One region of the Friedmanniella luteola genome, then DNA from elsewhere that is predicted to be linked to it. Evidence: predicted binding sites of a transcription regulator. Region 1 holds the regulator's gene; the other holds the start of a gene.

Region 1 (11,460 bases):
ACCTGGTCGAGGCCTTCCGCTCCACCCTCGAGGAGTCGGCGCAGGCCGATCTCCTGCTGCACGTCGTCGACGCCTCCGACCCCGACCCGGAGGGCCAGATCAAGGCCGTGCGGGGCGTGCTGGCCGAGATCGGCGCGGGTGAGGTGCCCGAGCAGCTGGTGCTGAACAAGGCCGACCAGGCCGACCCCGGGGTGCTGACGGCGCTCCGGACCAGCTACCCCACCGCCGTGATCGCCTCGGCCCGGACCGGGCTGGGCCTCGACGACGTGCGGGCGGCGCTGGAGGCCCGGCTGCCGCGCCCGGAGGTCGTCGTCCGGGTGCTGCTGCCCTACGAGCGCGGCGACCTCCTCAACCGCATCCACCAGGCGGGGGAGATCACCACCCTCGAGCACACCGGGGCCGGCACCGTGGTGAACGCGCGGGTCCTGCCGTCCCTGGCCGGGGAGCTGGAGCCCTACCTGCAGACCGCGGGCGGCCCGGCCTCCTGACGGCCCCGTCCACAGCGGCGGGGTCGGCGCGTCCACAGCCCCGTCGCGCGCGGAGGGACCTGTCGGTGGCGGCCGTTAGAGTTCTTCGGTGACCCCCGCCACCGCCACGACCCGCCCGACGGCGACTGCGGCCGGCCACCGGGACGTCCTCGTCGCCGCGGTGGAGAAGATCGGCGGCCGTGAGCGGCCGGGGCAGGTCGCCATGGCCGACGCCGTCGACGACGCCCTGGCCACCGGCCGGCACCTGCTGATCCAGGCCGGCACCGGCACCGGCAAGTCCCTCGGGTACCTGGCGCCGACGCTCGTCCGGCTGGCCCGCTCGCGGGAGCGGATCGTCATCGCGACCGCCACCCTCGCCCTGCAGTCCCAGCTGGCCGACAACGACATCCCGGCCGCGCTGGACGCGGTGCAGAAGGTGACCGGCCGCCGCCCCAAGCACGCCGTGCTGAAGGGCCGCACCAACTACGCGTGCCTGCTCCGCGTCCGCGACGGCAGCGAGACCGACCAGAGCACGCTGATCAGCGCCGCCGACCTGGCCAGCACCATCACGCCCAAGGCCAGCCCCGAGTCGGCGCTGGGCGCCGAGGTGCTCGCCCTGCGGGAGTGGGCCGAGGAGGAGGCGACCAGCGGCGGCGTCGCCGACCGGGACGGCGCGCCCAGCCACACCGACCGGGGCTGGCAGCAGGTCTCCATCCCGGTCCGGGAGTGCCTGGGGGCGCAGCGCTGCCCCTTCGGTGACGAGTGCTTCGTCGAGAAGTCGCGCGAGGCGGCGCGGTCGGCCGACCTCGTGGTCACCAACCACGCCCTGCTCGCCATCAACGCCATGCACGGCGGCACCGCCCTGCCCGAGCACTCCGCCGTGATCATCGACGAGGCCCACGAGCTGGTGGCCCGGGTGACGGGGGCGGCCTCCGCCGAGCTGACGCCGGCTCAGATCGAGCGGGTCGCGCGGCGCGCCATGGTGCACCTGGACGACGACGTCGCGCTCGACCTGCTGGAGTCGGCCGAGACGCTGCGGGGGGCGCTGGAGGGCGCGCCCCTGGAGCGGGTCGAGAACGCGGCGTCGGCCTTCGTCGAGGGCTGCGCGACCGTCCGCGACGCCGCGCGTACCGCGGTGAGCAAGATGAGCGGTGGCGACGAGAAGGCGGACGGGGAGCGGCGGCAGGCGGCGGCCGCCGTCAAGGAGGTCTTCGACGTCGCCGAGCGGATGGCCGCCCTGCACTCCACCGACGTCGTCTGGGTCAGCGAGTCCGAGCGGATGGGCAGGGCCGCCCGGGTGGCGCCGCTCAGCGTCGCCGGGCTGATGCGCAGCGCCGTGTTCGGCGAGGCGACCATCGTGCTGACCTCCGCCACTCTGAAGCTGGGCGGCGAGTTCACCCCCATGGCGGCCAGCGTCGGGCTGCGGGCGGCCGAGCGCGACGACAGCACGGCCGAGCCCGAGAGCTCCGTCCGCGACACCGACGGCCCCGACACCGACGAGGCGGCCCCGGTCCGGTGGCGGGCGCTGGACGTCGGCTCGCCCTTCGACTACGGGCGGCAGGGCATCCTCTACCTCACCCGCTCGATGCCGGCCCCCGGCCGGGACGGCATGCCCGCCGAGGTGCTGGCCGAGATCGCCGAGCTGGTGTGGGCGGCCGGCGGTCGCACGCTCGGGCTCTTCTCCTCCCGCCGGGCCGCCGAGGCCGCGGCCGTGCACGTGCGCAAGCAGCTGCCCCAGCAGACCGTGCTGTGCCAGGGGGACGCCCAGCTCTCGGAGCTGACCCGGCGCTTCGTCGCGGAGGAGCAGACGAGCCTGTTCGGCACGCTCTCGCTGTGGCAGGGCATCGACGTGCCGGGCGCGACCTGCTCGCTGGTGATCATCGACCGGGTGCCCTTCCCCCGGCCCGACGAGCCGCTCACCCTGGCCCGGCAGCGGGCGGTGGCGGAGGCGGGGGGCAACGGCTTCATGAGCGTCGCGGCGACGCACGCCGCGCTGCTGCTGGCCCAGGGCGCCGGCCGGCTGATCCGCCGGACCGACGACAAGGGAGTGGTGGCCGTGCTGGACCCGCGGCTGGCCACCGCCCGCTACGGAAGCTTCCTGCGCGCCTCCATGCCGCCGATGTGGCAGACGAGCGACCGGGAGACGGTCGTGCAGGCACTGCGGCGGCTGTCCGGCCAGGCCTGAGGGCGGACCGGACGCCGCCGGCCGTCAGAGCTTGCGGAGGACCGCGACGACCTTGCCCAGGATCGAGGCGTGGTTGCCGTCGATCGGGTCGTAGGCGGGGTTGTGCGGCATCAGCCACACCTGGCCGTCGCGCCGCTTGAACGTCTTGACCGTCGCCTCGTCGTTCAGCAGGGCCGCCACGATGTCCCCGTTCTCGGCGGTCGGCTGCTGACGCACCACCACCCAGTCGCGGTCGCAGATGGCGGCGTCGATCATCGAGTCTCCGCGGACCTCGAGGAGGAACATGGTGCCCTGGCCGACGAGCTGGTGAGGGAGGGCGAACACGTCCTCCACCCGCTCCTCGGCGAGGATCGGGCCGCCGGCGGCGATCCGTCCCAGCACGGGCACGTGCACCGGGGCCGGGTAGGCGTCGCCGCGACCGGTGTCGTCGACCTCCGCCTCGGCCAGCACGGGGCGCGCGGCGCCCTCGGCCGGGACGGCCGGACGGCTGTCGGCCTCGCCGGGCAGCAGCACCTCGAGGGCCCGGGGACGGTTGGGGTCGCGCCGCAGGAAGCCCTTCTGCTCCAGGGTCTTCAGCTGGTGGGCGACGCTCGAGGAGCTGGCCAGGCCGACCGCCTCGCCCATCTCGCGGATGCTGGGCGGGTAGCCGCGGCTGTCCACGGCCTCCTTGATGACCTCGAGGATCCGCCGCTGGCGCGGCGTGAGGCCGTGTGCGTCGGCGGGCCCGTCGGGCAGCGACCGGACCGTGCCGCTGGCCCCGAGCTGCGCCTCGACCTCGGCGGCGCTGGGTCGGCCGCGCTTGCGGGCCGGGCGGCCCGGCGCGAGGTCGGCGGAGGAGGTGGTGTCGTCACGGTCTGCCATGCGGCTGAATCTAGGGAAGGCCCGCGGTGAAATCAAACACCTGTTCGAGCGTGTCGCGACCGCGTCCGAGCGGTCCGCGGCGGCGACGCCCGAGAACTGTCAGTGGTCCCTGGTGAGGTGAGGACATGAGCACGACGACGGCGAACTCTCGACCCGAGGTCGAACACGCGTTCGCATGTGCTTGGCAGCCGCCGTCTGGTGCGGTACAAATCAAACACACGTTCTATCGAACGTCTGTTCGACTTCTCCTGAGGAGCTTGACCATGGACGTCACCACCCTCGAGGCGCCCCAGGGTGCCACGGCCGCCGGGTACCGCGCGACCGCTCGCCCGACGTCGCCCACCCGGGCGCCGGGACGTCCGCGGCGCCGGACCGGACGGGGCACCGGCCCCCAGGCCCGGCCCGCGCGTCCGCTGGCCGGCGGCACCCGGGTGCTGCGTCCGCAGGCCTGCGCCGTCGACGCGCCCGCGGCCCCGGCCGTCGCGTCCGCCGGCTGGCGGCTGACCGAGCGCGGGATCGCGCTGGTGCTGGTGACGGCCCTGCTGATCGTCACCGCTGCGGTCACCGTGGTCGGGCTCACCGCCCTCCGCGTCACCGGCGAGCGCTACGCCGACGCCGGCCGGACGGTCCTCGTCCAGCCCTGACCTGCCTGGTGCACGGCGCCGTCGGCCACCCCGCTGGTCCGCCCTGCGGGCAGAATGGCCGGGTGAGCACCGAGGCGCCGGCCCGCCCGTTCCGGGCAGCCCGTGGCGTCGCCCAGCTCGCCGGCGTCGCTGCCTTCGGGGTCACGCTCAGCGCGCTGTACGCGGGCACCGGCGTCGGCCTCCCGTGCCCCTTCCGGATGGCGACCGGCTGGGAGTGCCCCCTCTGCGGCGGCACCCGGCTCGGGAGCGCCCTGCTGCACGGCGACCTCGTCGCCGCCTTCGCCTACAACCCGGTCGTGCTGGTCGGCCTGGTCGTCCTCGCCGTCCTGGGGGTGCTGTGGAGCGTCGAGGCCCTCGGTGGCCCCGCCGTCCGGCTCCCCGCCCGGGCGGCGGCGGGTCTGATCCGTGTGCGCCCCACCCGGTGGCTGCTGCTGGGTCTCCTGGGCGCCACCGTCTTCGTCGTCCTGCGCAACCTGCTCTGAGCTCGGGCGTCCCGACCCCCCGCCGTCCGCGGGGGCGCTGCGGCACGCCTTCCGCGGGCTCGCCCCGGCGCGCCACGCCCGGTGGGCCGGTCTCTTGCGGTCGGGGCCGTGCAGACGTACGCTCTCTACATCTAGTAGTTACACCGGTGTTCTTCCTCCACAGGTAGTGGTTGGTCGTCCACACCGATCCACAGCACGGTCCACATCCTCTGCACAGGGTTGTCCCCAGGACGGCTCGGCGGAGACCCCGGGAGGAGTCGCGCGTGTTCTGCCCCTACTGCCGTCACCACGACTCCAAGGTCCTCGACTCGCGCACCGCGGAGGACGGCTCGAGCATCCGTCGCCGCCGTCAGTGCCCGGACTGCAGCCGTCGCTTCACCACGGTGGAGCAGATGCAGCTCGTCGTCGTGAAGCGCAGCGGGGTGGTCGAGCCCTTCGCCCGCGACAAGGTCATCGGTGGCGTGCGGAAGGCCTGCAAGGGTCGCCCGGTCACCGAGGACCAGCTCGCGCGGCTCGGCCAGGTCGTCGAGGACACTCTGCGGGCCTCCGGCTCGCCGGAGGTACCCGCGGACGAGGTCGGCGTCGCCATCCTCGGCCCGCTCCGCGACCTCGACCAGGTGGCCTACCTCCGGTTCGCGAGCGTCTACCGGCAGTTCCGCTCCGTCGACGACTTCGAGGCCGAGATCGCGCTGCTCCGCGTGGAGCAGGACCCGACCGGCATCGAGCCCCTCATCCCCGACCCGGCCGCGGACCAGAAGGTCAGCGCCTTCACCCCGCACCGGTTGACCCCGGGCCGCAAGGCCCCGCCGTAGGGCTCAGCCCCTGCCCCCCGATCCCCGGGGCAGGGTTCGCGCGGCCGGGAAGGTCTGCGTGAGCCCAGCCCCGGTTCCACCCCTGCGACGTGCCCGCCCCGCGAGCCCGACCGGGGGCCGCACGACAGGCGTCACCGCACGACCGGCCACCACCTGCGGGTGGCCATGGCCCCTCGGGGCCACCGCACTCTCGGGGTAACCCATCGTCAGCACCGTCCGGCACGACGCCGGGCAGCACAGGAAGGCTCCACATGACCGAAACCGCTCGTCCGGCGAACGGACGCTCGGACGCGAAGCGGCCCGGCCGCGGCAAGAACGCCGGCCTGACCATCGACCGCGTCTTCAGCACCCCGGGCGTCCACCCGTACGACGACGTCGTGTGGGAGCGCCGGGACGTCGTGCAGACCAACTGGAAGACCGGCGAGACCGTCTTCGAGCAGAAGGCGGTGGAGTTCCCCGACTTCTGGAGCGTCAACGCCTCCACGATCGTCACCACGAAGTACTTCCGCGGCGCCCTCGGCTCCCCGCAGCGCGAGCAGGGGCTGCGCCAGCTCATCGACCGCGTCGTGCACACCTACCGCCGGGCGGGCGAGGAGCACGGCTACTTCGCCACCCCGGCCGACGCGGAGGTCTTCGAGCACGAGATCACCTGGATGCTGCTGCACCAGTACTTCTCGTTCAACTCCCCGGTCTGGTTCAACGTGGGCACCCAGTCCCCGCAGCAGGTCAGCGCGTGCTTCATCCTGAGCGTCGACGACTCGATGGACTCGATCCTGAACTGGTACCGCGAGGAGGGCTTCATCTTCAAGGGCGGCTCCGGCGCCGGCCTGAACCTGTCCCGGATCCGCTCGTCCAAGGAGCTGCTCAGCTCCGGCGGCACGGCCTCGGGCCCGGTCTCCTTCATGCGTGGCGCGGACGCCAGCGCAGGCACCATCAAGTCCGGTGGGGCGACCCGCCGCGCGGCCAAGATGGTCGTCCTCGACGTGGACCACCCCGACATCGAGGAGTTCATCGAGACCAAGGCCAGCGAGGAGAACAAGATCCGCGCGCTGCGCGACGCCGGCTTCGACATGGATCTCGGCGGCAAGGACATCACCTCGGTCCAGTACCAGAACGCCAACAACTCCGTCCGGGTGAACGACGAGTTCATGCGCGCCGTCGAGGACGGCAAGCCGTTCGGCCTGCGCGCCCGCAGCGACGGCAGCGTCATCGAGACCGTCGACGCCCGCGAGCTCTGGGGCAAGATCGCCCAGGCCGCCTGGGCCTGCGCCGACCCGGGCATCCAGTACGACGACACGATCAACGACTGGCACACCACGCCGGAGTCGGGTCGGATCAACGCGTCCAACCCGTGCTCGGAGTACATGAGCCTGGACAACTCCTCGTGCAACCTGGCCAGCCTCAACCTGCTCAAGTTCCTGGGCGACGACGACCAGTTCGACGCCGAGAAGTTCGAGCGGGCCGTCGAGCTGATCATCACCGCGATGGACATCTCCATCTGCTTCGCCGACTTCCCGACCGAGGCGATCGGCCAGACCACCCGGGACTACCGTCAGCTGGGCATCGGCTACGCGAACCTCGGCGCGCTGCTGATGGCGACCGGCCACGGCTACGACTCCGACGGCGGCCGGGCCTTCGCCGCCGCGGTGACCTCGCTGATGACCGGCACCTCCTACCGCCGCTCGGCCGAGCTCGCGGCGATCGTCGGCCCGTACGCCGGGTACGCCCGCAACGCGGTGGCCCACCAGCGGGTCATGCGCAAGCACCAGGCGGCCAACGACTCGCTGCGCACCGTGGGCACGCTGGACACCCACGTGCAGCAGCGGGCGACCCGGGCCTGGGAGGCCGTGGTCAAGCTGGGCGAGACGAACGGCTACCGCAACGCGCAGGCGTCCGTGCTGGCCCCGACCGGGACCATCGGCTTCATGATGGACTGCGACACGACCGGCATCGAGCCGGACTTCTCGCTGGTCAAGTTCAAGAAGCTCGTCGGCGGTGGGTCCATGCAGATCGTCAACCAGACGATCCCGCGGGCGCTGCGGCGGATGGGCTACGCCACCGAGACCGTCGAGGCCATCGTCGAGTTCATCGCCGAGCGTGGCCACGTCATCGACGCCCCCGGCCTGAAGCCGGAGCACTACGAGGTGTTCGACACCGCGATGGGCGCCCGGGCCATCAAGCCCATGGGTCACGTACGGATGATGGCGGCCGCCCAGCCGTTCCTGTCCGGCGCGATCTCCAAGACGGTCAACCTGCCCGAGACGGCCTCGGTCGAGGAGATCGCCGACGTCTACCTGCAGGGCTGGAAGTACGGCCTCAAGGCGCTCGCCGTCTACCGCGACAACTGCAAGGTGGGTCAGCCGCTCAGCGACGGGGGCAAGAAGAAGGACGCGGCCCCGGTCGAGGCGGCGGCCGCCGCCGAGCCGACCGTGGTCGAGAAGATCGTCTACCGGCCGACCCGCAACCGGCTGCCCAAGTCGCGGCCGAGCCGCACGACGTCCTTCTCCGTGGGCGGCGCCGAGGGCTACATGACCTCGGGCTCCTACCCCGACGACGGCCTGGGCGAGGTGTTCCTCAAGCTCGGCAAGCAGGGCTCCACCCTGGCCGGCGTGATGGACGCCTTCTCGATCGCGGTGTCCATCGGCCTGCAGTACGGCGTGCCGCTGGAGACCTTCGTGCAGAAGTTCACCAACCTGAAGTTCGAGCCGGCCGGTCTGACCGACGACTCCGACATCCGGATGGCGCAGTCGATCATGGACTACATCTTCCGCCGCCTGGCGCTGGACTACCTGTCCTTCGACGAGCGGTCCGAGCTGGGCATCTACACCGCCACCGAGCGGGCGCGTCAGGTCGAGACCGGGTCCTACCTGCCGGAGGAGGACGTCACCGAGGCCGACTCGCTCAAGAACGACGCGGGCGACGAGGTCGACACCGACCTCCTCGACGAGCCGGACGTCGCCGTGGCGAAGCCCGCGCCGGCGACGGCCCGCACCACCTCGGAGCTGTTCGAGTCGCTCACCGGGACCAGCGTCGACGCGCCGCTGTGCCTGACCTGCGGCACGAAGATGCGGCCGAGCGGTTCCTGCTACGTCTGCGAGGGCTGCGGCTCCACCAGCGGCTGCAGCTGACGTCGAGGCACCAGCACCGGCCCGGTCCCCTCGGGGGACCGGGCCGGTGCTCGTGGGGGGCTCACCGAGCAGGGTCGGGCCGCCACGTCGGCGCGCGACCCGGTCCAGCGATCGGGCGGGGCCGTTCCCCTGCGGTGACCGGACCCCCGAGGATGGGGCGCATGGAGATCGCTGGCGACACGCTGCAGAAGGCCCTGCGGATCAACCTCGACCCGCGCTGGTACGGGACGGTCGCCGAGATCGGGGCGGGCCAGGAGGTCGCCCGCTGGTTCTTCCGGGCGGGCGGGGCCGCGGGCACCATCGCCAAGTCGATGTCGGCGTACGACATGGCGGTCTCCGACGCCGTCTACGGCAAGTCCCAGCGCTACGTCTCCCTGGGTCGCCTGCAGGCGATGCTCGACTACGAGCTCGACCTCAACGTGGACCGGCTCTCCCACACCCGGGGTGACGACAGCTGCTTCTTCGCCTTCGCCGACACGGTGGTCGCCCGCAGCTACGCCGGCGGGAACGAGTGCCACGGCTGGATGGGCGTGCGCTTCCAGGCCCACCCGATGGACGAGCCGAACCAGATCGTCGTCCACGTGCGGATGCTCGACGACGACGCCGGACTGCAGCAGGAAGCCCTCGGCATCGTCGGGGTGAACCTGCTGCACGCCGCGTTCTTCGAGCGCCAGGAGCCCGAGGAGATCGTCCAGCGCCTGCTGGACCGGCTGTCCACCGGGCGCATCGAGATCGACATGATCCAGTTCAAGGGGATCGAGTTCCGCCACGTCGACAACCGGCTGATGGCGCTGGAGCTGGTGCGCCTGGGTCTGTCGGGGGTGGCGATGTTCGGACCCGACCGGGAGGTCCTGCAGCCGAGCGAGGTGCTGCGCAAGCACGCCGTGCTCGTCGAGCGCGGCAGCTTCCGCCCGCCCACCGTGGTGAACATCGACATGCTCGACTGCGCGCGGGAGAAGTTCCAGCAGGACCCCGCCGTCGCGGGCAAGCCCGTGCTGGCCCTGGCCGAGCTCTCGATGCGCAAACTCCTGGCCGGCGGCGCCGTCGACCGTCGGGACTTCCTCGCGCGCGCCGACCTGCTGGCCGCGTGCGGGATGACGGTGCTGATCTCCGACTACTTCGAGTACAACCGGCTGGCCCAGTACCTGGCCGCCCGCACGACCGAGCGGATCGGGATCGTCATGGGGGTCCCCAGCCTGGCCGACCTCTTCGACGAGTCCAACCACACGCAGATGCAGGGCGGCCTCCTCGAGAGCCTGGGCCGGCTGTTCAAGAACGACCTCAAGCTGTTCGTCTACCCGATGAGGCGGCCCGAGGACGGTGCGGTCGTCACCGTCGAGGACCTCGACGTCGGTCATGGCACCCAGCTGCTCTTCGACTACCTGGCCCAGCGCGGCAGCTTCGTCCACCTCGACCAGTTCAAGCCGGAGTACCTGCCGATCCTGTCGCGCGACGTGCTGCGCCGGATCGCCTGCGGCGACCAGGCGTGGGAGCCCATGGTGCCGGCGGCCGTCGCCGAGCTGATCAAGAAGCGGGCCTTCTTCGAGTACCGCGAACCGGCCGGCTGAGGGGCTCGGCCGGCTCCGGCCCGCGGCTCACCCCGTCGGCGGCCCCGGGGCGGGCCCGCGGCGCACGTCGGTCCCCGCTCGGCGCCGGTCCGGCCGCTGTTGGTGCCACTCCTCCAGCAGCTCGGGCATCCGCCGCTCGAAGAACCGGAAGAAGTCGACCATCTCCTCGATCCGGTCCCGGGCGGCGGAGTCCTCGCCCATCCGCGCGGCCGCGGCGGCCAGCAGCTCCGTCAGGTTGCGGTAGAGCCCCGGCCGGGTGAGCGTCGCCGTGTACCAGGGGCTGTGGGGCAGCGTGTAGACGTGCCGCCGGGAACCCGGCAGCGTCCCGGCCCGGATGAAGCCGAGCGTGCCCAGGTATCGGACGGCCCCGGAGATCGCGGCCGGGCTGGCGGTGAGTCGGGTGGCCAGCTCCTCCGCGGTCAGCCGGCCCTCCTCGCTGGCCGTCAGCGCCATGATCACCCGGGCCGGCATGGCCGGGAACCCCTGGTGGGCCAGCTCCGTGGCGGCGCCGGCCAGGAGCTCGGTGGGTGGCTCGGCGGTCACGCGGTGAGGTCCCGCCGACGCAGGGCCAGGGCGGCCGCGCCGGCGAGAGCCAGCGCGACCAGGGTCATCGCGACGAGCGGGGACCAGTCCTGGACGGGCAGCGTCGGCAGGTGGCTGAAGGGGCTCAGGGTCCGGGCCGGGTCGGGCAGCCCCAGCAGCAGCCCGAAGACGCCGCCGGCCACCGCCAGGCCGAAGAGCGCCCAGGACGTCGCGGCCGCCCACCGGGGCAGCACCGCCACGAGGGCGGACCCCAGGCCGACGAAGACGAGGGCCGCCGGCAGCCCGGCGAAGGCCTGCCGGGCGGCCAGCGAGGCGTGCGCGCCGTCCCCGAGGACCGCGAAGCCCAGGGCGGCCGTGACGGACACCCCGGCCAGCACGGCGAGGGCCGCCAGCCCGCCGAGGACCAGCCCGTCGACCAGCCAGCGCGCCCGCGAGACCGGACCGGCGAGCACCAGCTCGACCGTCCCGTCGGTCTCCTCGGAGCGCATCCGCAGCACGGACTGCAGTCCGGCGGCGGCGGCCAGCACCCCCACGAGGCTGAGGATCGCGGTCAGGAAGACCCCGACCAGGTCGCCGCCGGCGCCCGACGCCAGGCTGGCCAGCACCGCCCGGACCTGGGCGTTGTCGAGGGTCGCGTCGGCGACCGCCCGCGACAGCGAGCCGGTCGCCAGACCGAGCACCGCGGCGCCGGCCGCCCAGCCGAGCACGGCCGGCCACTGCAGCCGCCACGCCAGCCCGAGCCCGCTGCGGAGCCCGGGGCCGGCGGCGGC
Region 2 (11,460 bases), 160 kb from region 1:
CACTTCACGTGGGCGCGGTCGGGCCGCACCCCCATCTCGTTCATCGAGTAGAGGATCCGCCGCTGGACCGGCTTGAGGCCGTCGCGGGCGTCCGGCAGGGCCCGGGAGTAGATGACCGAGTAGGCGTACTCGAGGAAGCTCGTCTGCATCTCCGAGGACACGTCGACGTCGAGGATGCGCTCGACGAAGTCGTCGTCCGGCGGCGGCGCGGTCCGGCTGCTACGCGCCATGGTTCGTCCCGTGCTGGTCCACGGGCCGATTCTGCCCGCCGCGGGCGGCTGTCCCGGACACCGCGCACACGGGCGGGACCCGTGTCGGCCCGCCGGCGGGGGCGCTAGCGTCGCGGGCGTGGACGAGACGACGGTGCCCGACGGCCTGCGCTTCGTGGCCGTCTCGCTGGACTGCGCCGACCCCGAGGAGCTGGCGGAGTTCTACCTCGGCCTGCTGGGCGGGCACCGGCGCTGGACCTCCGCGCGCAGCGTCGGGGTGCAGACCCCGGGCCTGCTGCTGGTGCCGCAGCGGGTCGAGGGCTACGTGCCGCCCACCTGGCCCGGGTCCCCCCTGGTGCACCTGGACCTCACGGCGGGCGCCGACCTGGACGGTCCGGTGCAGCGGGCGCTGGAGCTCGGCGCCGGGCTCGCCGCGGTGCAGCCCGACCCGCGCTGGACGGTGCTGCTGGACCCGGCGGGCCACCCGTTCTGCATCACGACGCTGGCCCCGGCGCCGGACGCGCCCTGAGCCGCGCCCCCGATCCCTGGCCTCGCACCCCCCGATCCCGGGGCTCGCACCCCCGACCCCTGAGCCTGTCGAAGGGCCTTCGACAGGCTCAGGCAGCGGGGGTCTTCGACGGGCTCAGGCCACGACGACCGCGGTCACCAGTCGTAGTCCGAGTCCCGGAACTCGCCGGGGGAGCGCCCGTCGCGGGCCTCCTCGGCCTCGCGCAGCTCGACGCGGCGGATCTTGCCGCTGATGGTCTTGGGCAGGTCGCTGAACTCCAGCCGCCGGACCCGCTTGTAGGGCGCCAGGTGCGCGCGGGCGTGGGCGAGGATCGAGCGGGCGGTGTCGGCGTCGGGCGCGTGGCCGGCGGCGAGGATGACGAAGGCCTTCGGGACGGCCAGCCGGATGTCGTCCGGCGCGGCGACGACGGCCGCCTCGGCGACGGCGGGGTGCTCGATCAGCACCGACTCCAGCTCGAAGGGGCTGATCTTGTAGTCGCTGGACTTGAACACGTCGTCGGCCCGGCCCACGTAGGTGAGGTAGCCGTCCTCGTCCCGGCTGACGACGTCGCCGGTGTGGTAGACGCCGCGGGTGAAGGACTCCTCGTTGAGCTCGTCGTCGAAGGTGTCCGCCGTGCGCTTGTAGCCCTTCATCAGCGCGACCGGCCGGGGGTCGAGGCGCAGGCACAGCTCGCCCTCGCGGGCGCTGACGTCGCCCGTGGCCGGGTCGAGCAGGACGACGTCGTAACCCGGCAGCGGGCGGCCCATCGAGCCGGTCTTGACCGCCGCGCCGGGCGGGTTGCCGACCTGCGCGGTGGTCTCGGTCTGGCCGTAGCCGTCGCGGACGGTCAGCCCCCAGGCGTCCCGGACCCGCTCGATGATCTCGGGGTTGAGCGGCTCGCCCGCGCTGAGCAGCTCGCGCAGCGTGGTCCGGGTGGCGGCGAGGTCGGTCTGCACGAGCATCCGCCAGACGGTCGGCGGCGCGCAGAACGTCGTCACCTGGCAGCGGACCAGGACCTCCAGCAGCGCCCGCGGGTCGAACCGCGCGTAGTTGTGCACCAGCACGGTCGCGCCCGCCAGCCACGGGGTGAAGAAGTTGCTCCAGGCGTGCTTGCCCCAGCCCGGGGAGGAGATGTTGAGGTGCACGTCGCCGGGCTTGAGGCCCATCCAGTACAGGGTCGAGAGGTGCCCGATCGGGTAGGACGTCTGGCTGTGCTCCACCAGCTTCGGCAGCGCCGTCGTGCCGGAGGTGAAGTAGAGCAGCACGGGGTCGTCGCCCTTGCTGATGCCGGGCAGGTGCCGGTCGGCGTGCCGGAAGTCCTCGACGCGGCGGTAGTCCAACCAGCCGTCGGGCACGGTGTCGCCGCCGACGACGAGCCGGCCCAGCGGCAGGTCGAGGTCGGCGAACTTGTCGACGTCGCGGTGGTCGGCCACCAGCATCCGGGCGTCGCCGCGGCTGACCCGGTCGGCCAGGTCGGCGGCCGAGAGCTGCGGGGTGGCGGGGATGACGACAGCGCCCAGCCGGATCGCGCCCAGCATCACCTCCCAGAGCGGGACGACGTTGCCCAGCACGACGAGCAGCCGGTCGCCGCGCCGGAGGCCGAGGTGGTGCAGGTACTGCGCGACGGCGACGGAGCGGTCGGCGAGGTCGCGGAAGGTCAGCCGTGTCTCGCTGCCGTCCTCCTCCAGGACCCACAGCGCGAGGCCGTCCGGGTTCTCCTCGGCGAGGCCGTCGAACCACTCGGTGGCGAAGTTGAACAACGGGAGCTCGGGCCAGCTGAAGCCCGCGTGGGCGACGTCGTAGTCGTCCCGGTGCTTCACCAGGAAGTCGCGGGCCGCTCGGAGGTGACGGTTCAGCGACGGCATGGTCGTGACGTTACCGCCCAGCAGCCCCACTGGTCCGCTCGGGCCGTCCTCGCCCGCCGACCGCAAGTCGTGAACGATGTCGGGGCGGACGACCAGTTGGTTCACGGCTCGGGCCCTTCGACGGGCTCAGGGCCGGGGCAGCCGGACGTCGGGCGCACCGAGCCGGGCGGCGTCGGCGGCGAGGTCGTCGGGCTGGGACTGCGACTCCCGCTCGGCCAGGACGCGGAGCCGGTAGTGCTCCACCTCGCGGTCGACGTCGGCCGGGCTCCAGCCGAGCACCGGCGCCACCAGGGCGGCGACCGCGGGCGCGGCGGACAGGCCGCGGTCCCACGTCTCGATGGAGATCCGGGTCCGCCGGGCCAGCAGGTCGTCGAGGTGGAGCGCCCCCTCGTGGGACGCCGCGTAGACGATCTCGACCTGCAGGTAGTCGGGCGCCCCGGCGAGCGGCTGGAGCAGCTCGGGCCGGCCCTCGGCCACCCCGAGCAGCTCCGGCAGCAGCGAGCCGTACCGCTTGAGCAGGTGCTCGACGACCGGCTGCCGGAGCCCCGTCTGCTCGGCCAGCAGCGCCCGGGCGTTCCACAGCCCGTGGTAGCCGTCGGCGCCCACCAGCGGGACCTCCTCGGTGCACGAGGCGGGCACCCGCTGCGGCAGCTCGCGGACCGCGGCGTCGACGGCGTCGGCCGCCATCACCCGGTAGGTCGTGTACTTGCCGCCGGCGATCATGATCAGGCCGCGGACGGGGGAGGCGACGGCGTGCTCGCGGGACAGCGTGGACGTCGAGTCCGACTCCCCGGCCAGCAGCGGTCGCAGCCCGGCGTAGACGCCGACCACGTCGTCGCGGGTCAGCGGGTCGGCGAGCAGGCGGTTGGCGTGCCCGAGCAGGTAGTCGATGTCGGCCTGGCTGGCCGCCGGGTGGGCGCGGTCCAGCTGCCAGTCGGTGTCGGTGGTGCCGACGATCCAGTGCGCCCCCCACGGCACGATGAACAGCAGGCTCTTCTCGGTCCGGGTGATCAGCCCGGTGCGGGCGTTGATCCGGTTCCGCGGCACCACGAGGTGGACGCCCTTCGACGCCCGCACGGTGAACGGCGCCCGGCCGCCGAGCATCTCGTTCAGCTCCGCGATCCACACCCCGGTGGCGTTGATCGTCTGCTTCGCCCGGACCTCGAGCTCGCGACCGGACTCGAGGTCGCGGACCCGGACCCCCGCGACCCGGTCGTCCTCGCGGAGGAAGCCGACCACCCGGGTGCTGGTCGCGACGGCCGCCCCGTACTGGGCGGCCGTCCGGGCCAGCATCATGGTGTGCCGGGCGTCGTCGACCTGGCCCTCGTAGAACTCGATGGAGCCGACGAGCGCGTCCCGGCTGGCGGACGGGAACAGCTCGAGGGTCTTCTTCCGGCCGTGGTGGCGCAGGTGGTGCGGCACGCCGCGGCCGGCGCCCATCACGTCGTAGACGCCGATGCCGAGGCCCGCGTAGAGGCGGTCGAGACCGCGCCGGCGCAGCGGGTAGATGAAGGGCACCGGGTGCGCGAGGTGCGGGCTGATCCGGTTGAGGGCCAGCGAGCGCTCCTTGAGCGCCTCGAAGACCAGCGCGAAGTCCAGCTGCTCGAGGTAGCGCAACCCCCCGTGGAACAGCTTGGTGGAGCGGCTGGAGGTCCCGGCGGCGAAGTCGCGGGCCTCGACCAGCCCCACCCGCAGGCCGCGGGTGACGGCGTCCAGCGCAGCGCCCGCCCCGGTGACGCCGGCCCCGATCACGAGCACGTCCAGCTCCTCACCCGCCAGCCGGTCGAGAGCCGCGGCACGGGCGGACGGGCTGAGGGGGGCGGTGGTGGACAGCACGGGAGGACCTCTCGGACGGGTGCGCGACGACGGGGGAGGGGGCCGGGGCCGATCTACACGTCGACCCAGTCCAGTGTGCGCTCCACGGCCTTCCGCCAGCCGACGTGGCCGGCCCGGCGCTGCTCGTCGTCGATCGTCGGGCTCCAGCGCCGGTCCTCGTGCCAGTTCTCCCGGAGCTCGTCGGGCGAGGCCCAGAAGCCGACGGCCAGCCCGGCGGCGTAGGCGGCGCCCAGCGCGGTCGTCTCCGCGACCACCGGCCGGCTGACGTCGACGCCCAGCGTGTCGGCCTGGATCTGCATGCAGAGGTCGTTCGCCGTCACCCCGCCGTCGACCTTCAGCACCTCCAGGTGCACCCCGGAGTCCTTCTCCATGGCCGCGACGACGTCGCAGGACTGGTAGCAGATGGCCTCCAGGGTGGCCCGGGCGATGTGCGCGCTGGTGTGGAACCGGGAGAGCCCGACGATCGCGCCCCGGGCGTCGGAGCGCCAGTACGGGGCGAACAGCCCCGAGAAGGCGGGCACGAAGTAGCAGCCGGCGGCGTCGGTGACCTGGCGGGCCAGCACCTCGGAGTCCTCGGCCCCACGGATGACGCCCAGCTGGTCACGCAGCCACTGCACCGCCGAGCCGGTGACGGCGATCGAGCCCTCCAGCGCGTAGACGGGCTTCGCGTCGCCGAACTGGTAGCAGACGGTGGTCAGCAGGCCGTTCCGCGACCGGGTGAGCTCCTCGCCGGTGTTGAGCAGCAGGAAGTTGCCCGTGCCGTAGGTGTTCTTCGCCTCCCCGGCCGCCAGGCAGACCTGCCCGACCATCGCCGCCTGCTGGTCGCCGAGCACCCCGCCGATCACGACCTCCCCGCCGAACGGCCCGTCGGCGCGGGTGGCGCCGTACGCGTCGGCGGAGGAGGAGGGCCGGATCCGCGGCAGCACGGCCCGCGGCACGTCGAAGAAGCCGAGCAGCTCGTCGTCCCAGTCGAGGGTCTCGAGGTCCATCAGCATCGTCCGGCTGGCGTTGGTGACGTCGGTGACGTGCCGGCCGCCGTCGGGGCCGCCGGTCAGGTTCCACAGCAGCCAGCTGTCGGTGGTGCCAGCCAGCGCGCGGCCGGCCTCGGCCGCCTCCCGCAGCCCTTCGACGTGCTCCAGCAGCCACTGCAGCTTGCCGCCGGCGAAGTAGGTGGCGGGCGGCAGGCCCGCGCGGTGCCGGATGACGTCGCCCCGGCCGTCGCGGTCGAGGGCGGCGGCGATGTGGTCGGTCCGGGTGTCCTGCCAGACGATGGCGTTGCTCAGCGGCTCACCGGTCCGCGCGTCCCAGACCACCGTCGTCTCCCGCTGGTTCGCCAGCCCGACCGCGGCGAGGTCGTCGGCCCCCAGGCCGCAGGTGCGCAGCGCGTCGGACACCACCTGCTGGGTGTTGGCCCAGATCTCCGCCGCGTCGTGCTCCACCCGGCCTGGGGCCGGCATGATCTGCCGGTGCTCGGTCTGGGCCCGGCCGACCTCGCGGCCGTCGTGGCCGAACACCATGCACCGCGTGCTGGTCGTGCCGTGGTCGATTGCTGCGACGAAGTCGGCCATGGTGCCGACCCTAGAGCCCGGGCGCGTCCCGCGGTCGCGTTGGCAGACGAGCCGTGGCGACCGGGACGCCGTTGCGTAGGCTGTCGCCGTGTCCGTGAGCCAGGTCGACCTCCCCCCGGGCTACCCCCGGGAGTGGGAGGCCGACGTGGTGCTGACCGACGGCGGGGTGGCCCGGCTGCGGCCGATCAGGCCGTCGGACGCGCAGAAGCTGGTGGCGTTCTACGAGCGGGTCTCGCCCGAGTCGAAGTACCTGCGCTTCTTCGCCCCCTACCCCCGGCTGAGCTCGCGCGACGTCAAGCGGTTCACCGAGGTCGACTACGTCGACCGCGTCGCCTTCATCCTCACCGTGGGCGACGAGATGATCGGCGTCGGCCGCTTCGACCGCACCGAGGACGACCGGGCCGAGGTCGCCTTCCTCGTCGAGGACGCCCACCAGGGCCGGGGGATCGCCCAGCTGCTGCTGGAGCACCTGGCCGAGGCGGCCCGCGAGCGCGGGATCACCGGCTTCGTCGCCGAGGTGCTGCCGGAGAACCGGCGGATGGCCCAGGTGTTCGCCGACGCCGGCTACCGGGTGTCCAAGGGCATCGAGGACGGGGTGCTGTCGGTCGAGTTCCCGATCCTGCCGACCGACACCTCGGTCGGGGTGATGGAGCGCCGCGAGCACCGCGCGGAGAGCGCGTCGGTGCACCGGCTGCTGCACCCGGAGCGGGTGGTGGTGCACGGTCCCGGCCGCCGGGTGGCCGGCCTGGTCAACGCCATGCTCTGCGGCGGCTTCCGCGGCGAGGTGGTGGCCGTCAGCTCCGACGGCGTGCCGGTCCCGGGCGTGCCCACCGCGACCTCGGTGGCGATGGTGCCGGGCCGCCTGGACCTCGCGGTGCTGGCCGTGCCGACGACCGAGCTGGGCGGGGTGGTGATCGACGCCGCGCACAAGGGCGCGCACGGCATCGTGGTGCTCACCGGCACCGACGACCGCCCCGGCGACAACCGGACCGTGGTCAACCTGGCCCGCGCGTACGGCATCCGCGCGCTGGGCCCGGACGCGCTGGGCCTGATCAACACCTGGCCCCTGGTGGAGCTGAACGCGACCCCGGGCCCGATGCCGCGCACCGGCGGGGTGGGGCTGTTCTGCCAGTCCGCCGCCGTCGGCGTCGCGCTGCTGAACCACGCCGTCCGCCAGGACCTGGGGCTGTCCTCCTTCATCAGCACCGGCGACTACGCCGACGTCACCGGCAACGACGTTATGCAGTACTGGGAGGACGACGACAACACGCGGGTGTGCCTGCTGGCCCTGGACTCCATCGGCAACCCGCGCAAGTTCAGCCGGATCACCCGGCGGCTCACCCGGCGCAAGCCGGTCGTCGTCCTCGAACCCGGGCGCACCAGCCGCTCCTGGCACGCGGGGGTCCGCGGCGGCCTGGGCCACGCGCCCGACGAGGCGGTCGACGCCCTGTTCCGCCAGGCCGGCGTCATGGTCGTGCACCGGCGCGGCGCGATGTTCGACATCGCCAAGATCGCTGCCCGCCAACCCTTGCCGCGCGGCCAGCGGGTCCGGCTGGTCACCAACTCCGCCACGCTCGCCGCGCAGATGGAGCACACCATCGGCGCCGTCGGGCTGCTGCACGAGGAGTCGGTGCTGCTCCGGTCCTCCGCGAGCCCGCAGGACTACGTCGACGCCACGCTGGCCGCGCTGGCCGACCCGCGCACCAACTCGGTGGTCTGCGCCGCCGTCAACGTCTACGAGGAGGGCACGGAGGACGTCATCACCGCCCTCGACCAGATCGCCGGCGAGGGCGACAAGCCGCTGGTCGGGGTGTTCCTCGACTTCCACCCGCCGATGGTCAAGGAGAACGACGTCGACCTGCCGGGTGAGCTGCCCCGCTTCGACGCGCCCGTCGACGCCATCCACGCGCTGTCCACCCTGACCGCCTACGCCCACTGGCGCGAGCGCGACCCCGGCGCGGTGCCGCTGCTCGAGGTCGACACCTCCCGCGCCAAGCGGGTGGTCAACCGCGCGCTGTCCGGGCACCCCGAGGGCCGGCTGCTCAACGGCGCCGAGACCACCGAGCTGCTGCAGGCCTACGGCATCACGATGGTGCCCCGCTTCGTCGTGTCCAGCCTCGAGGAGGCGGTCGCCGTCGCCGAGCAGCTGGGCTGGAACGTCGTGCTCAAGGGGACGGCCGCCTCGGTCCGGAGCCGACCCGACCAGGCCGGGGTGCAGCGGAACCTGATGTCGGCCGAGGAGATGGTGCACGCCTGGGCGCAGCTGGAGGACCTGACCCGGGCGCTCGGCCTGGGCGGGGACGTGGGCAGCGTCGCCACCCCGGTGGTGCAGGCGATGGCGCCGCCGGGGGTGGCGCTGGTGGTGACCAGCCGCGAGGACGCGGCGTTCGGGCCGATCATCTCCCTCGGGCTCGAGGGCATCCCGACCGAGCTGCTGGGCGACACCGTCTACCGGGTGCCGCCGCTCACCACGGTGGACGCCGCGGCGATGGTCCGCGACCTGCGGGCCGCCCCGACGCTGTTCGGCCGGCACGGCAGTCCCGGCGTCCACATCGCCGGCATCGAGGACCTGCTGCACCGGGTGGCCCAGCTGGCCGACGACCTGCCCCAGCTGGCCTCGGTCGAGCTCAGCCCCTGCATCGCGTCGCGGGACGGGATGGCGGTGCTGGGGGCGCGCATCTTCACCGCGCCCACCGACGACCGCCGGGACCCGCTGGCCCGCACGCTGTGACTTCCGGCTCGTGCCCGCTCGGGCTTCCGGCTCGCGCCCGCGGTCGGCTGCCCTCGACCAGCTGATCGACGTCGTCGAGGACGGCGGCCCGGGGCAGTCGCGGGTGCTGACGCAGGCGTTGCGGATCTCCCCGCACGGTCGGCCGGTCCAGGAACCGGATCAGCGGAGGTACGGGCAGCGGCTGCACGACACCCTGGAGCAGGTGTGCGGCCGGGTGCTCCGGGCGGGTGAGCTGCCGAACTCCGGAGGCGTCCCGGCGGCCGTGGTGGTGACCATCGACGCGGAGGGCCTCCGCACCCGCACCGGCTGCGGCACCACCAGCGACGGCACCCGGCTGTCCGTCCGGGACGTGCTGGCGTTGGCCGGGCAGGCGGAAGTGATCCCCACCGTCCGCGCAGAGCGGTGCCGTCCTCACCCTCGGCCGCCGCCGGCGGATCGCCTCGCGGACCCGGACCCTGGCGCGGACCGCCCGCGACGGCGGGTGCGGCTTCCCCGCTTGCTCGCACCCGCCCGAGTACTGCCAACGCCACCACATCACGGCGTGGATCGACGGCGGCGGGACCGACCTGGGCGATCTCACCCTGGCTCGGCCGCTACCACCACCACAACGTCGCGAGCCGTGGCTGGGCCGGCCGGATGCCCCCGGACGGCCGGCCCGCGTGGGTGCCACCCGGGCCGCCCGCTCCCGCTGCACCGTCGCGGCCTGACGTCGCCGGACGGATCGGCGGCCCTGTGGAGCGGGCTCTCCGCCTGCTGCGCCGTGGCAGGATGATCGCCATGAGGCTTGGTTCCACCCGGCGTGACCTGCGCGCCGACATCGAGGCGTGCGGCTACTTCCCCGACCTGGTCGAGGACGCCATCGTCCTGGCCGTGGGCGAGGAGGAGCTGATCGACTTCGTCGTGCACCACGAGCCGACGTTCGCCCACGACGAGATCCACCGCCACGTCACGGTGCTGGCCCTGACGCCCACCCGCCTGATCGTCGGCCACACCGACGACCAGCCGGCCGAGCCCCCCGCCACCGGGATCGCGGCGGCCTCGTCCACCGAGTCCGTGGCCCTGAGCAAGATCGGCGCGGTGGTGCTCACCCGGGTCGTCAGTCGACCCGAGGACTACCGGGCCGGGGGCACCGACGTCAGCGAGACCTGGCTGACCGTGGGCTGGGGAGCGGTGCGCCGGCTCGACATGGAGCAGGCCAGCTGCAGCGACCCCGAGTGCGAGGCCGACCACGGCTACACCGGCTCCCTCGTCGGCGACGACCTCACCGTCCGGATGAGCGCCGCCGCCGATGGTCCCGACCGCGTCGACCGGCTCGCCCGCTTCTCCAGCGCCCTGCAGCGCGCGGCCGCGGTATGACCCCGGCGGTGGCAGCGACGTCGACGTCGCTGCCCGGGCTGGTGCTGCCCGCCTACGGGACCGGCAGCCTCGCCGACCTGATGCCCAGCATCGGCGCGCACCTGGGGGTCCCCGGGGCGGCGGCGGACGTGCTCGACCTGCCGGCCGCGTCCCGCTACGTCGTCGTGCTGGTCGACGGGCTCGGCTGGAACCTGGTCCGCCGCTCCGCCCGCGAGGTGCCCTTCCTGGCCGCACTGCTCGCCGCCGGCCGGCCGCTCACCTCCGGCGTGCCCAGCACCACCGTCACCAGCCTGACCAGCCTCGGCACCGGCCTGCCGCCGGGCCAGCACGGCATGGTGGGCTACACCAGCCGGGTGCCGGACACCGGCGAGATCCTCAACGCCCTGACCTGGGAGTCGGACCTGCTCGCCCGGGCCTACCAGCCCCGCGCCACGTTCTTCGAGCGCGCGGCCGCCGCCGGCGTCCAGGTGAGCTCGGTCGGGCTGCAGCGGTTCCAGGGCAGTGGGCTCACCGAGGCCGCGCTGCGCGGTGCCGCCTTCGTGCCGTTCGAGCACGAGCGGGCCGAGGAGCGGCGGATCGGCCTCGTCACGGCGGCCGCGGCCCAGGGCGACCGGAGCCTGGTCTACGCCTACGAACGCCAGCTCGACCACGTCGGCCACGGGCACGGCTGCAACTCCGAGGACTGGCTGCGCCAGCTGATCAGGGTCGACGCCATGTGCGAGCGGCTGCGGGACGCGCTGCCCGACGACGTCGTCCTCGTCGTCACCGGCGACCACGGCATGGTGGACGTCCCCCGTGCTCACCAGGTCGTCGCGGAGGACGAGCCGGAGCTGATGGCCGGGGTGAGCGCGCTGGCCGGCGAGGGCCGCTTCCGCCAGCTCTACGTCGACGTCGACGACCCGGCACGGGTCGCCGCCCGCTGGCGCGACCTGCTCGGTGACCGCGCCTGGGTGCGGACCCGGGACGAGGCCGTCGACGAGGGCTGGTTCGGTCCGGTCGCCGACGACCTGCGCGAGCGGTACGGCCACGTGCTGGTCGCCCTGCGGGGCGACTGGGCCGTGATGACCCGCCAGTACCCGCGCGAGCTCACCCTCGTCGGGATGCACGGCTCCCTGACCGAGGCGGAGATGCTCGTCCCGCTGCTCGTCGGCTGAGGTCAGCCCCGCAGCACGGGCAGCAGATGCGTCTGCACCAGGGTCAGGGCGGGCTGCCAGTCCGCCGGCATCGCGTCGGTGGCCGGCGGCCCCGGGTCGAAGCCGGCGTCACCGGTGGTGACCACGACCGCGTCGGCCGCGGGCACCACCAGCAGGTGCTGCCCGGCCCACCCGCCGGCGAGCGGCATCCCGTCGTCGAGCCACAGGTGGTAGCCGTAGGGCCGGTCCTCCGG

The links. The regulator LexA, encoded in region 1, represses DNA repair genes until DNA is damaged. The targets are predictions, from matches to a motif close to TCGAACANNTGTTCGA.
Region 2: BLT72_RS23515 (DUF222 domain-containing protein) is a predicted target of LexA. The motif match lies at 8,771-8,786, and genes of this name have one in related genera.

What each region holds. Positions count from the first base shown of each region.
Region 1 covers NZ_LT629749.1:1,604,841-1,616,300, forward strand. Annotated here, with positions in the region: gene hflX (GTPase HflX) at 1-488, shown strand, start outside; gene BLT72_RS07580 (ATP-dependent DNA helicase) at 691-2,652, shown strand; gene lexA (transcriptional repressor LexA) at 2,677-3,513, opposite strand; gene BLT72_RS07590 (hypothetical protein) at 3,777-4,157, shown strand; gene BLT72_RS07595 (DUF2752 domain-containing protein) at 4,220-4,639, shown strand; gene nrdR (transcriptional regulator NrdR) at 4,903-5,451, shown strand; gene BLT72_RS07605 (vitamin B12-dependent ribonucleotide reductase) at 5,703-8,579, shown strand; gene BLT72_RS07610 (nicotinate-nucleotide adenylyltransferase) at 8,741-10,147, shown strand; gene BLT72_RS07615 (GbsR/MarR family transcriptional regulator) at 10,175-10,690, opposite strand; gene BLT72_RS07620 (ABC transporter permease) at 10,687-11,460, opposite strand, start outside.
Region 2 covers NZ_LT629749.1:1,763,803-1,775,262, forward strand. Annotated here, with positions in the region: gene BLT72_RS08340 (DNA gyrase/topoisomerase IV subunit A) at 1-230, opposite strand, end outside; gene BLT72_RS08345 (VOC family protein) at 349-738, shown strand; gene BLT72_RS08350 (AMP-binding protein) at 873-2,582, opposite strand; gene BLT72_RS08355 (glycerol-3-phosphate dehydrogenase/oxidase) at 2,709-4,418, opposite strand; gene glpK (glycerol kinase GlpK) at 4,472-5,986, opposite strand; gene BLT72_RS08365 (bifunctional acetate--CoA ligase family protein/GNAT family N-acetyltransferase) at 6,075-8,717, shown strand; gene BLT72_RS23515 (DUF222 domain-containing protein) at 8,821-9,489, shown strand; gene BLT72_RS08375 (DUF5998 family protein) at 9,495-10,073, shown strand; gene BLT72_RS08380 (alkaline phosphatase family protein) at 10,082-11,227, shown strand; gene BLT72_RS08385 (serine hydrolase domain-containing protein) at 11,230-11,460, opposite strand, start outside.